3 regions of the Sporosarcina soli genome follow, and region 1 is predicted to be linked to each of the others. Evidence: riboswitches for the same ligand, from Rfam matches in the RefSeq annotation. Region 1 holds a riboswitch; each other region holds the start of a gene.

Region 1 (4,206 bases):
AGTTTACGTGTTGTAATCGTTCGATTCATTGTGCCACTTCCTTTTGTTCTAACCGTTCAAACGTTTCGATCACTGCCCGTGTTAGAATTTCAATGCCGGTCAAAATACTGTCTTGGTTGAATGTCATCTTTGGATGATGGAGGCCGGGTGCAAGGTCACAACCGAGTCCAAGCATCGTCGCTTTTACGGAAGGACGTTTCAATGTGTAAAAATGGAAATCCTCTCCGCCTGGTGTAACAATCGGCGAGACTAAATGAGATTCCCCTACCGTTTCAGAAATCGCTTGTGCCATAATATCCACGGCCGTTTCATCCACCTCTGCTGCGGCAATTTCAGCGAGAAATTCATAGTGAATCTCCACACCAGTCATCTTAGCAACCGATTCAATTGCAGTTTGTACTTGATCAAACAGCTTGTCCATGACCGCATTCGTTTGCGCGCGCATATCAATGCTGAAGACGCCATTTCCTGGGATGATGTTGGCTGATTCACCGCCAGCTTGGAACATCGTCATTTTCGCCGAATGGGGCACCATCGGGTCGACATGGATGGAGCGGATCGCCTGTACGAGCAAAGCCATCACTTCAATGGCGTTTTGTCCGAGGTGCGGCCTAGCCCCGTGCGTGTCGGTGCCGCTTATGGTCCCTTTCAACATTTTCGCCGCGCCATGCATGATCGCCGGTGCCGAGTAACCAAGGCCGAGTTCCTGGATTGGGCGAAGGTGGACGCCATACAAGTAATCGACGTCATCGACTAGTCCTTTGTCGACAAACGACAATGCCCCCGTCCCTTTTTCCTCGGCGGGTTGGAAGAGCACTTTCAGTCGACCGTTCTTCGGATAGCCCAGCTTCTTCAGTGCGAGTAATGTCCCGACTGCCATCGTCATATGCGCATCATGTCCGCATGAATGATTCGCTTGGTACACGCCGTCGACTTCCTGCCAAAGTGCATCGATATCCGTACGGAGACCAACGCAATAGTCTCCAGCTCCCGCAGTTACAACAAGCCCTGTTGAATCATCAAATGTCGAGACCTCGAATCCTTCATTCTCGATGAGTTGTTGTAAATACTTCGTTGTTTCGACTTCCTTCCAACTGATTTCGGGGTGAGCGTGTAAATGCGCGAACACCTCCTCAACAATCGGTTTCAGCTCTTGCAATACCGTTTTCATTGTTTCTCCGCCCCTTCCACAAATAAAAAATCGCTATTCAATGATTGATAGGTTTGTTGACTTTTTTCGAAGTGCTCCTTTTCTTTCACAGACACACCGGCAACCAGCGCATTCATAAACGAAAACAAAGAAGTCGTCGCATCAAGTGTGGATTTATTCGGTGAGTAAATGGGAAACAGTACATCACTATGCGCTTGGATGGGCGCTAACAACGAATCTGTTATCGCGATGACATAGGCTTGCTGATCACGGGCCAATTCAGCGATGCGGATTGTTTCTTTTAAATACCGGTGAAAAGAAATAGCGACTAAAACGGATTGATCATTCATCGCACTTAACGTTCGAATGACATCTTCTGCTTCAGTGCGGATGAGTCGGACGTCAGGCCTGACCAGCCCAAGCGAATAGGAAAGCCAACTAGCCGCGGCATGGGAAGAACGAAGCCCCAATATATATACCGTTTGCGCTTTTGAAAGTTGGTCGATCGCCGTTTCATAATCCGTCTCATTGATCTGCTTAATCGTTTCCTGGATTGTACGACAGTCCTGTTCCATCACCTGTTCATAAAAATGAGGCGCTTGTTCCAACTCAAGCTTGGATTGCTGATAAGTGTGCAAACTGCTTTCTTGAAAGAGCAACTGTTCCCGCGTGGTCTTTTGCAGTTCAGAATAACCGGAAAGCCCGAGACTATAGCAAAAGCGGATGACCGTCGTCTCACTTACTCCGATCATCGCGCCAATTTCCTGTGCCGAAGACACCGCGACATTTCGGGGATGATCCAACACATAAGTGGCAACTCTCTTTTGACTTTTCGATAAGTTATGGAAATGCTCATGCACGAGCTCTTTTAATTTCATCATTGATCACCATTTGAAGTATAAGCATTTTTATTCCGACAAATGAAGTTAAAACTTCATAATTGATTGAAAATTATTCTAACATAAAAGTTTGCAGAGTACAACCTATTTTCTGAACCTTCTTGCGAAATTGTTACAGTATCAGAAACCAACTGGCCCTAGTATAAGGAGGGCTTGACGTTTACCAATCCCCCTGTTATGATAATTAAAATTATTCCCAAAACTAAATATTATGTCTTATCAAGAGAAGCCGAGGGACTGGCCCTATGACGCTTCAGCAACCAGCCGAAAGGTAAGGTGCTAATTCCAGCAGGATCATGACTTTTTTGATCCCGAAGATAAGAAGGTGCGAATGCATAATGTCGAAAAGCCTTCTTTCTAGAAGGCTTTTTTATTTTTTACTTTTTAATAATGAAAGGATAAGAATAACGATGAACTTGCTAGATACACTCAAAACGAATGTACTCACTGCCGATGGTGCTATGGGTACGATGCTCTATTCATATGGTATCGATTTTTGCTATGAAGAGCTTAATGTTGAAAAACCGGATATCATCGAGAAAATACACCAAGAGTACATCTCGGCTGGTACGGATATCATTCAAACGAATACATACAGTGCCAACGCGATTAAACTTGCTCGCTACGGACTGGAAGATCGGGTAAAAGATTTCAATGAGGCAGCCATTCAAATTGCCAAGCGGGCAGCCGCACCAGGTGGTCAATTTGTATTGGGGACAATTGGCGGGATTCGCGGGATTCGAAAAAGTGATGCTTCATTGGATGAGATTATAAGGTTTGTCCAGGAACAAGCGGAAGTCCTATTAGCTGGAAATCCAGATGGACTTTTACTTGAAACCTATTATGATTTTGAAGAATTATCTTCCGTCGTTACTCATTTAAGGAGACTGACTGATACACCTATTATCGCACAAGTATCGATGCATGAACCCGGCGTCTTACAAAATGGTATATCACTTAACGATGCCTTGCACCAACTTGAAGCGACAGGTGCGGATGTCGTCGGCGTCAACTGTCGACTCGGACCACACCATACAATACAAGCTTTCGAAGGTGTGACGCCTCCTAAAACTGCTTTTTTATCGGCAGCGCCAAACGCCAGTCTTCTTGATATCGAAGATGGACGGATTGTCTATGTCGACGAAGCAGATTATTTTGGACGCGCGGCGGTCTTGCTCCGCGATGAAGGTGTACGTTTGATCGGCGGATGCTGTGGCACGACACCAAAACATATCAAAGCCGTCAAGCAACGGATTGCGGATTTACCACCAATCGTCAATAAGATAGTGAAAGTGCCGAAACCGATTGTCATTCAAGAGGCCGATCCAAGAAAAAATGAACCTTTACATGAAAAAGTCAAAAGAGAACGTTCCATTATCGTTGAACTGGACACTCCTCGCCATCTCAACACACAGAAATTTTTAGAAGGCGCGGATGTACTGTACCAAGCCGGTGCTGATGCAGTGACAATGGCAGATAATTCACTCGCTTCTCCGCGTATTTGTAATACGGCAATGGGTTCTATTTTAAAGCATGCAAACAACGTCCGTCCCCTTGTCCATATTACATGTCGCGATCGAAATTTGATCGGTCTTCAATCCCACTTAATGGGACTCGATGCGCTGGGTATTCACGATATACTCGCCATCACCGGCGATCCGACTAAAGTGGGAGACTTCCCTGGAGCAGCGAGTGTTTACGATGTATCAAGCTTAGAATTACTTCAACTGATTAAACAATTGAATGAAGGCATTTCCTTTTCCGGGAAACCGCTGCAAAAGAAAGCCAATTTCTCCGTTGCAGCGGCATTTAATCCAAACGTTCGTGTCATAGAGCGTGCTGTCAAAAGGCTGGAGAAAAAAATCGAGTGCGGCGCAGATTATTTTATTACCCAGCCTGTCTATTCAAAAGAAAAAATTATCGAAATCCATGAAGCGACAAAGCATATAGAGACACCGATTTACATAGGGATTATGCCTTTGACGAATATCCGAAATGCTGAATTTTTACACCATGAAGTGCCGGGTATCAAATTATCTGATGAAGTACTTGAGCGCATGCGCAAACATGGTGACGATAAACAACAATCGGCGAAGGAAGGCCTTCAAATTGCGAAAGAATTGATCGATACGGCTGCACAATTATTTAACGGTATCT
Region 2 (4,206 bases), on a different contig from region 1:
AGCACTTCAACTTAAGATGTGGCTGTTTCCTTACTTGACGTATGCAACTATTCTCTGTATTGCAGGAATCTTTATCGCCATGCTCATCATCGAGTCATTAAGGATACAGGCTATCCTCACATTGTTAATAGCGAGTTTAACCATTACCTCTTATTTCATTTTCGTTCGTAAAAAAGAAGGTATGAGCGAATTGCAAAAAGGTATCTTATCATCATCCTCTAGAACCATTCGCTAATATGCTTAAATCAAAAGCTTCATCATTTCCTATGAAAGGAAAAATTAAAAAGGGACTCCTCATTAAAAATGATTAATGAGGAGTCCCTTTTTCAGCTTGTCAAGGCCACTGTTTCACGTTTGCCGATGATCTGTAGTAAATCTCCCACCATCGCGCTGGCTGTCGGATACATGCCAGCTCCCGGACCGATCAACGTCAACGCACCTAGATGTTCCGTATCTACGATGACTGCATTATCGACCCCATCTACTCCATAGAGCTGATGACCCGGCTCAATCAGTACTGGGCCGACGCTGCCGCGCAGTGTCCCGTCCGCCTCTATCGTAATATTTGCTACATGTCGATAACGAAGGTTCCCTTTCGACGCGTCCGCAATATCCGGAATCGTCAATTGATCGATTCCAACGATCGGTACGTCTTGCCAATCGGGCTGTTTGCCAAACGCAAGCGTGCTTAAAATCATCAATTTCCGGAAGGCGTCCATCCCACCAACATCATCTGTCGGGTCCGCTTCTGCAAACCCTCGTGCTTGTGCTTCGCGAAGTGCCGCCTCGAATGAAATACCTTCTTCCCGCATTTTTGTCAGGATGAAATTGGATGTTCCATTTAGGACGCCACGGATCCTTCTCACACGGTCTGCGGGCAATAAGCTGGAAATCGTTCGGATGATCGGAACGCCCCCCGCTGTCGTTGCTTCGTAACAGACTTTGACATCCCGGAATTGTGCATGTTTCAAAAGTGCCGGGCCATGCTTCGCAAACATGGCCTTATTTGCCGTAATGACATGACAACCTTTTTCAATCGCCTCCGAAAGATACGTATATGCCGGTTCTTCCCCGACAATCGCTTCAAAGACGACATCGATTTCCGGGTTTGACAAGATTTCCTGCACATCATCCGTTACCTTCGTTCCAGGGATTGTTAGACGCACTTTGCCCTTATTTCTGACAAGGATCGAATGGACGTCAATCGTATAGCCTGTTTCTTTCTGAATCGCTTCTTTCCGTTCTTGCAAAATCCTGTAAATACCTTCACCTACAGTGCCGAAGCCGAGTATAGCCACTTTAATTGTCGGCATTTCGCCACCTCCCTGGACTGCTCGATGAGGAGTCCCGTTTTTCAAATTTCCATTCCAAATCGTTATGCTTTGACCGGTACCGCCTTTTCAATTGCCTGCGCAAGGTCTGCAATGATATCTTCAGGTGCTTCAAGACCGATTGATAATCTGATGAGTTCTTCCGTTACACCGGATTTTTTCAAATCCTCTGCGCTCAATTGCTGATGCGTTGTGGATGCCGGATGGATGATCAATGATTTCGCATCACCGACATTTGCCACATGCGACCAGATTGTAATATTGTCAATCACTTTCCGACCTGCTTCACGTCCACCTTTAATGCCGAAGTTCACGATGGAACCATAGCCATTTTTCAAGTATTTCTTTGCATCTTGATGGGATGGATGATCCTCAAGACCGATATAATTCACCCATTCGACAGCTGGGTGATCTTTCAAGAATTGTGCAACTTTTAGTGCGTTCTCATTATGTTTTGGAACACGCAGGTGAAGTGTTTCAAGCCCTTGCAGGAAGTTGAACGCATTATCAGGGCTTAAGCACGGACCGAAGTCACGCAATAGTTGAACGCGCAGTTTCGTAGCGAACGCAGCAGCAGCCGTATCGATTCCGTAACGAAGGCCATTGTATGTCTCATCTGGCTCTGTAAAGCCTGGGAATTTCCCTCTCGTCCAGTCGAACTTCCCTGCATCGACAACAACTCCGCCGATTGAAGTTCCATGTCCGCCGATCCATTTCGTTGCTGAATGAATGACGACGTCCGCTCCATACTCAATCGGATTTGTGCCGTACGGTGTTGAGAATGTGCTGTCTACAAGCAATGGAATTTCGTTGTCATGTGCAACTTTTGCAACCGCCTCGATGTCCAATACGTGCAGGCTCGGGTTGCCGATTGTTTCCGCGAATAATGCTTTTGTTTTATCGGTAATCGCTGCTCGGAAGTTTTCCGGATCTGTCGCATCAACAAATTTTACATTAATGCCATAACGTGGAAGTGTAGCAGCGAACAAATTATATGTACCGCCATACAAATTTTCAGCAGCGATGATTTCATCCCCCGCTTCAGCAATGTTTAGAATGGAGAATGCAATCGCCGCCATCCCTGATGAAAGAGCGACTGCAGCAGTTCCACCTTCAAGAAGTGCAATACGTTCTTCAAAAGCACCGGTTGTCGGATTCGTAATACGTGTATAGATATTTCCAGCTACCTTCAGACCGAATACATTTTGTGCATGCTCCGTGTCAGGGAAAACGAAAGAAGTCGTACGATGAATCGGTAATGCGCGCGATCCTGTTACAGGATCTGGCTCTTGGCCGCCATGTAGTAGTAGTGTTTCGGGTTGAAGTTTTGTCATTGTAATTACCTCCTGAAGTTTTTTAATACCTATAATACATAGTTGTTTTAGGGGTTATGGATGTAAAAAATAACCCCCTTCGCCTAAGAAGAGGGTTATGCTTTCGCTTATTCCTCCCCTTATCTTTCAGAACGTTTAACGGTTCTGTAGGAAGTAGCACCTTTGCAAGTTGGTCGCTTGCCGGTTGCCGGGCATCGCAGGGCCTATTCCCTCCGCCGCTCTTGATAAGAGTTTAATTAATTTAATTTTCCATCTTGTGAAATAAGTATACGAGTAATTTCATAGAATTGTCAAGCAACTAATTTAAAATATTTTTAAATTTGATTTTATAGAATGATATACTGTTCGTATGGTTGATTGGGGGAAGTAAAATGGAAGTATGGATTATAGGAGTTCTCCTGATGGGATATGCAATCGGATGCCTGCACGGTTCCGTAATTGCCCAGAAAATATCCGGGGTAGACTTGAAAGTAACCGGGGTAAAAAATGCGGGAGCTTCCAATGCGACGATTGTCCTCGGGAAAAAAATGGGGGCATTGGTGGCGGCGATCGACATTGGAAAAGGGGCAGTCGCGATATTGCTTGTCCGCTATTTTGCCCACCAAGCGGGTTGGCCGGAAGATACGGTCACTTTGTTGTTATTCATTGTCGGTGCGGCAGTAGTGATTGGCCATAATTTCCCTTTCCATATGCATTTCAACGGAGGAAAGGGAACTGCCACCATCATCGGGGTGCTGCTCACACTCGATTGGCGGCTCGGTCTTGCGGGGTTCCTATTGTTCGTCATCGTCGCACTGACAACCGATTTTCTCGTTGTCGGTGTATTGATGCTGTATATTACACTCATTGCCAAAGCGCTGTGGACGGAAGGCTATTGGCCACTCATCATCGCGGCCTTACTGTTCGGCATGGCCATTTGGAAACATCTCGAGAATTTCAGCCGGATGAAAGCAGGCACTGAGAAACGGATTTCAGCAATTTTTAAAAAGAATGCCAAAAAAGACTGAGAAACTTCAAGTTGGAAGATCTCAGTCTTTCTTTTATCTTCATTCAGCAAATGGTTTTGGCCTGAATGCGGAGCATTCGTCTCACCTTATCAATTCGCAATCTTCATAAAGCCTTCACCAAAGACATCCCGGACATCATGAATGGCGATAAAGGCGCTCTGATCTGCGGCCTTCACGATTTTCTTTAACTTCACTACTTCACGGTTACTAATTACGATATAAAGGATGTCCTTTTCTTCTTTCGTATAATAACCATGACCAGAATAGACTGTCACGCCCCTGCCCATTACCTCATTGACTTGCTTGGCGATTTGATCTGCATTGTTTGAAATGATCGTTACAGCCTTTCTTGAGTTCAACCCTTCAATGATGAACTCCATGACTTTTGTACCGATATAGAGCATAATAATCGTCAGCATCAGTTTTTCGGCACCAATTATAAAATAAGAAGCGAAAACGACAATTAAATCGAAAAACAGCAAAGCATAACTGATATTCCAACCTAGATACTTATTTGCAATACTGGCAAGAATG
Region 3 (4,206 bases), on a different contig from region 1:
GTTGTTTTACAATATTTCCCTCTGTAAAATCATGTTGTTTTGCCATACCACTCCCCCATGTCTATCTATACGATTGAACCTCTAGTTTAACAAAGTTCGCGACGGGTTTCTTTTTTTGTGAAAATAGATATAGTTAGGATATCGTACAACGGATTTCAATCTTACAAACTCACTCGATTTAGGAGCGGATTATATGTCACAATTCACTGAAGCTGCCCTTCATTTTCAAAACGTCGATTATTCTATTGATGACGTCCCTATTTTAAAAGGCATTACCGGTTCCTTTCCAAAAGGAAAAATTACTACGCTTGTCGGTCCTTCCGGCTCCGGAAAGACAACTTTGCTGAAACTGTGCAACGGATTGATTTCCCCTACATCGGGGACTATTTTCATACATAATAAACCAATTTCCACCTATAACCCGGTCGAATTACGCCGCCATGTCGGTATCGCACTTCAAAGCGCCCCCATGGTCAAAGGGAGCGTTTTTCAAAATTTGGCGTTGCCGCTCGAACTGCAAGGCAGGCAACTGGAAGAGCAGGATGCCCTCCAGCTACTGGATGATGTCGGGTTAGATTCAACCTTCTTACATCGGAAAACGGACGATCTCTCCGGGGGACAACGGCAAAAAGTATCCATCGCCCGAACGCTTATCAATCGTTCAGAAATCTTATTATTGGATGAAATCACATCCGCCTTGGACCGGAATTCATTACATGACATCGAGCAATTGATCGTCACTATGAACCGTCAATACGGCACGACCATTATCTGGATTACGCATAATCTAGAGCAGGCCATTTCAATTGGTGATTTCACATGGGTGCTGATGGGTGGCAAAGTGATGGAGACCGGAGACAGCGAGCTTTTGAACTCACCGATGAATCCATTGGTGAAGCAATTTGTACAGGGGGATTACAGATGAGTTATACCACGCTTGCCATCACACTTATTTTCGTCGTCATCCCTTTACTGTTATCCAAAACACTCCGTTTAGGGTTGGAAAAAGATACGATGATCGCGACAGTCCGTTCCATTCTTCAATTATTGGCTGTCGGTTTTATTTTGAAATTCGTCTTTGATTCAGAGAACTTGCTGTACATCTTGCTGATGGTAGCACTTATGATTGTAGCCGCAACGCAAAATGCACGTAAAAAAGGCCAAGCAATCAAAGGGATCACATGGAAAATTGCTGTAACGCTCATTGTCATTGAAGTGTTGACACAAAGTATTTTGTTAGGATTCCGGATTGTTCCGCCGACCGCACAATACATCATTTCCATCAGCGGCATGCTTATCGGAAACTCTATGGTATTAGCAATTTTATTTCTGAATCGGTTTTCAGCGGAAGTGGAAGCGCATCGCGACGAAACCGAGCTGATTCTTTCTCTCGGTGGCACGCCCAAACAAGCCATCCGTAAACAATTGCTCAGCTCCATCAAGGCAAGTATGATTCCAACGATCGAAAGTCAGAAGACGATTGGACTCGTACAATTGCCCGGCATGATGAGTGGACAAATCATCGCCGGCGCAGACCCGATGCAAGCAGTCCAATTCCAGTTGATGATCATCTTCCTGTTGTTAACGACCGCTGCCGTCACGAGTATCCTCCTCGGCTTTTTATCGTATCCAAGTCTGTTCAACGAACGCATGCAATTGCTACGGGACAAAAAGTAATTCAATTTCGACTCTTGTATTATTTTTCTATTCATGTTAGAGTATGATAAATTAATCTTTTCAAACAACTTTATATTTTTATTCTTATCAAGAGAGACGGAGGGATTGGCCCGTTGATGTCTCAGCAACCAGCCGCACAAAGGTATGGTGCTAATTCCAATAGACAGCCATTGTCTAGAAGATGAGAAGATTGACTTCAAATTTTTTGAAGACCCTCTTCTCTAGAAGAGGGTCTTCTTTTTGCCCTATTACTCAGTTGAGTAATGGGACAGCCTCCGGCGGATGTCACAGATTTTGAAAGGAGTTAATTGAGCTTTGCTCAATTCATAATCTGGACGCAATTACGCCAAGGCGTAATTGATTACATATGCAAAGGATGACAACAATGACAAAAAAAAGTTTAGAAACACGTTTTGTACAGCTCGGCAATCAAAGTGATGCAAAAACCGGTGCAGTGAACCCGCCAATCTATTTCTCTACCGCTTATAAACATGACGGACTCGGCCAGTCTACCGGCTATGACTATACACGTACAAAAAACCCAACACGGGCCCTTTTGGAAGAAGGCATCGCCGACTTGGAAAGTGGAGACCAAGGATATGCTTGCGCTTCCGGCATGGCAGCGATTCAGCTGGTGTTGTCCTTGTTCCGCTCAGGTGATGAAATCATCGGACCGGAGGATATTTACGGTGGTACTTACCGCTTACTCGAACAGTATGCAGACATCTATTCTATCTCAACCACTTACACTGATTTTACAGATGTGCAAGAGACCGAAAAACTAATTACAGCAAACACGAAGGCTCTTTTCATCGAAACACCGACCAATCCGCTCATGCAGGAAACGGACATCGAACAGTACGCAAAACTTGCACGTAAGCATGATTTATTGCTCATCGTCGACAATACATTTTTAACCCCTTATTTACAGCGTCCGATTGAACTTGGTGCTGATATCGTGCTCCATAGTGCGACGAAATATATCGGAGGGCATAATGATGTATTAGCCGGACTCGTTGTTGCCAAAGGCGAAAAACTTTGCGAGCAACTAGGTGCCAACCATAATGCAATCGGAGCGGTTCTTTCACCTTTCGATTCCTGGCTCATTATTCGTGGATTGAAAACCTTGCATCTGCGTATGAAACAACATGAGGCAAATGCTAAACTCGTCGCGGACTATTTGAAAAACGAACCACTTGTGCAAGATGTTCTCTATCCTGGAAAAGGCGGTATGCTCTCCTTCCGATTACAGGAAAGTGAATGGGTAGATCCTTTCCTTCAAAACTTGCAACTCATTACATTCGCGGAAAGTCTTGGCGGTACAGAGAGCTTCATCACCTATCCGGCAACGCAAACCCATGCGGACATCCCGCGCGAAGTACGAATCCAACGCGGTGTTTGCGATCGACTTTTACGTTTCTCAGTCGGCGTCGAGGAAGCAGAAGATATCATTGCCGATTTGAAACAAGTTTTCGCGAAATTACCAAAAGTTGAGGTGCAACAGCGATGAGTTCACGTGAAGAACGGTTAGAAACGACACTTATCCACGCATCTACGCGCGGAGATTTCGAACAAAAGACAGGGGTCGTCAACGTCCCGATTTACTTGTCTTCGACATTCCATCAGGAAAGCTTTGACGATTTCGGTCCATATGACTACAGTCGCTCGGGCAACCCGACACGGGATGCATTGGAAAAATCGATTGCGGCATTGGAAGGCGGAGCAAGAGGACTGGCATTCGCTTCCGGCATTGCCGCCATCTCTTCCGCATTCATGTTGCTTTCTTCAGGCGATCACATCGTCATTACGGAAGATGTTTACGGAGGGACGTACCGTTTTGTCACCCAAGTGTTGACGAAATTTGGCATTACACATACATTTGCCGATTTCACAAATGCGAAGGATGTCGCGATAGCGATCCAGCCAAATACAAAATTACTTTACATCGAGACACCTGCAAATCCGCTGTTAGGCATTACCGACATTGAGCAGATCGTTGAATTAGCAAAAGCAAATGACTGTCTAACATTCCTTGATAATACATTCATGACGCCACTATACCAACGTCCACTTGATCTTGGTGTCGACGTCGTGCTACATAGCGCCACGAAATTTTTATCTGGACATAGTGATATTATCGCAGGACTCGCAGTGACAAAGGACGAAGAACTTGGCAATCGTTTAGCATTTATCCAAAACTCGTTCGGAGCTATTTTAGGTGCACAAGATTCCTATACATTGATTCAAGGGATAAAAACGATGGGTGCCCGTTTGGTCCAATCAACCGAGGCAGCGCAAAAAATCACTTCCTATTTGGATAGTCACCCGCTAGTGGAAGAAGTCTTTTATCCAGGATTGGCGAGTCATCCGGGGCATGCAATTCATGCAAAACAATCGACTAGCCCAGGAGCGGTCCTTTCTTTCCGGTTACCAAATCGTGAAACGGCAAAAGCGTTTGTTGAAAGCGTCCAAATTCCTGTATTCGCCGTTAGCTTGGGAGGCGTAGAATCCATCCTCTCCCACCCTGCA

What was found. Region 1 has a riboswitch for S-adenosylmethionine ahead of ACFPRA_RS21140 (bifunctional homocysteine S-methyltransferase/methylenetetrahydrofolate reductase). Riboswitches for the same ligand answer to the same signal wherever they lie in the genome.
Region 2: linked by a shared signal. The riboswitch ahead of ACFPRA_RS11515 (O-acetylhomoserine aminocarboxypropyltransferase/cysteine synthase family protein) and the one ahead of ACFPRA_RS21140 (bifunctional homocysteine S-methyltransferase/methylenetetrahydrofolate reductase) in region 1 are both predicted to bind S-adenosylmethionine.
Region 3: linked by a shared signal. The riboswitch ahead of ACFPRA_RS23300 (methionine biosynthesis PLP-dependent protein) and the one ahead of ACFPRA_RS21140 (bifunctional homocysteine S-methyltransferase/methylenetetrahydrofolate reductase) in region 1 are both predicted to bind S-adenosylmethionine.

What each region holds. Positions count from the first base shown of each region.
Region 1 covers NZ_JBHSNO010000016.1:91,364-95,569, forward strand. Annotated here, with positions in the region: gene ACFPRA_RS21125 (GNAT family N-acetyltransferase) at 1-29, opposite strand, end outside; gene ACFPRA_RS21130 (M20 peptidase aminoacylase family protein) at 26-1,171, opposite strand; gene ACFPRA_RS21135 (MurR/RpiR family transcriptional regulator) at 1,168-2,028, opposite strand; SAM riboswitch class I at 2,263-2,373, shown strand; gene ACFPRA_RS21140 (bifunctional homocysteine S-methyltransferase/methylenetetrahydrofolate reductase) at 2,460-4,206, shown strand, end outside.
Region 2 covers NZ_JBHSNO010000005.1:1,571,354-1,575,559, forward strand. Annotated here, with positions in the region: gene ACFPRA_RS11505 (amino acid permease) at 1-235, shown strand, start outside; gene ACFPRA_RS11510 (homoserine dehydrogenase) at 327-1,313, opposite strand; gene ACFPRA_RS11515 (O-acetylhomoserine aminocarboxypropyltransferase/cysteine synthase family protein) at 1,376-2,665, opposite strand; SAM riboswitch class I at 2,782-2,896, opposite strand; gene ACFPRA_RS11520 (glycerol-3-phosphate acyltransferase) at 3,037-3,672, shown strand; gene ACFPRA_RS11525 (YitT family protein) at 3,762-4,206, opposite strand, start outside.
Region 3 covers NZ_JBHSNO010000018.1:33,362-37,567, forward strand. Annotated here, with positions in the region: gene ACFPRA_RS23285 (MATE family efflux transporter) at 1-46, opposite strand, end outside; gene ACFPRA_RS23290 (ABC transporter ATP-binding protein) at 194-925, shown strand; gene ACFPRA_RS23295 (ABC transporter permease) at 922-1,677, shown strand; SAM riboswitch class I at 1,759-1,865, shown strand; gene ACFPRA_RS23300 (methionine biosynthesis PLP-dependent protein) at 2,063-3,187, shown strand; gene metC (cystathionine beta-lyase) at 3,184-4,206, shown strand, end outside.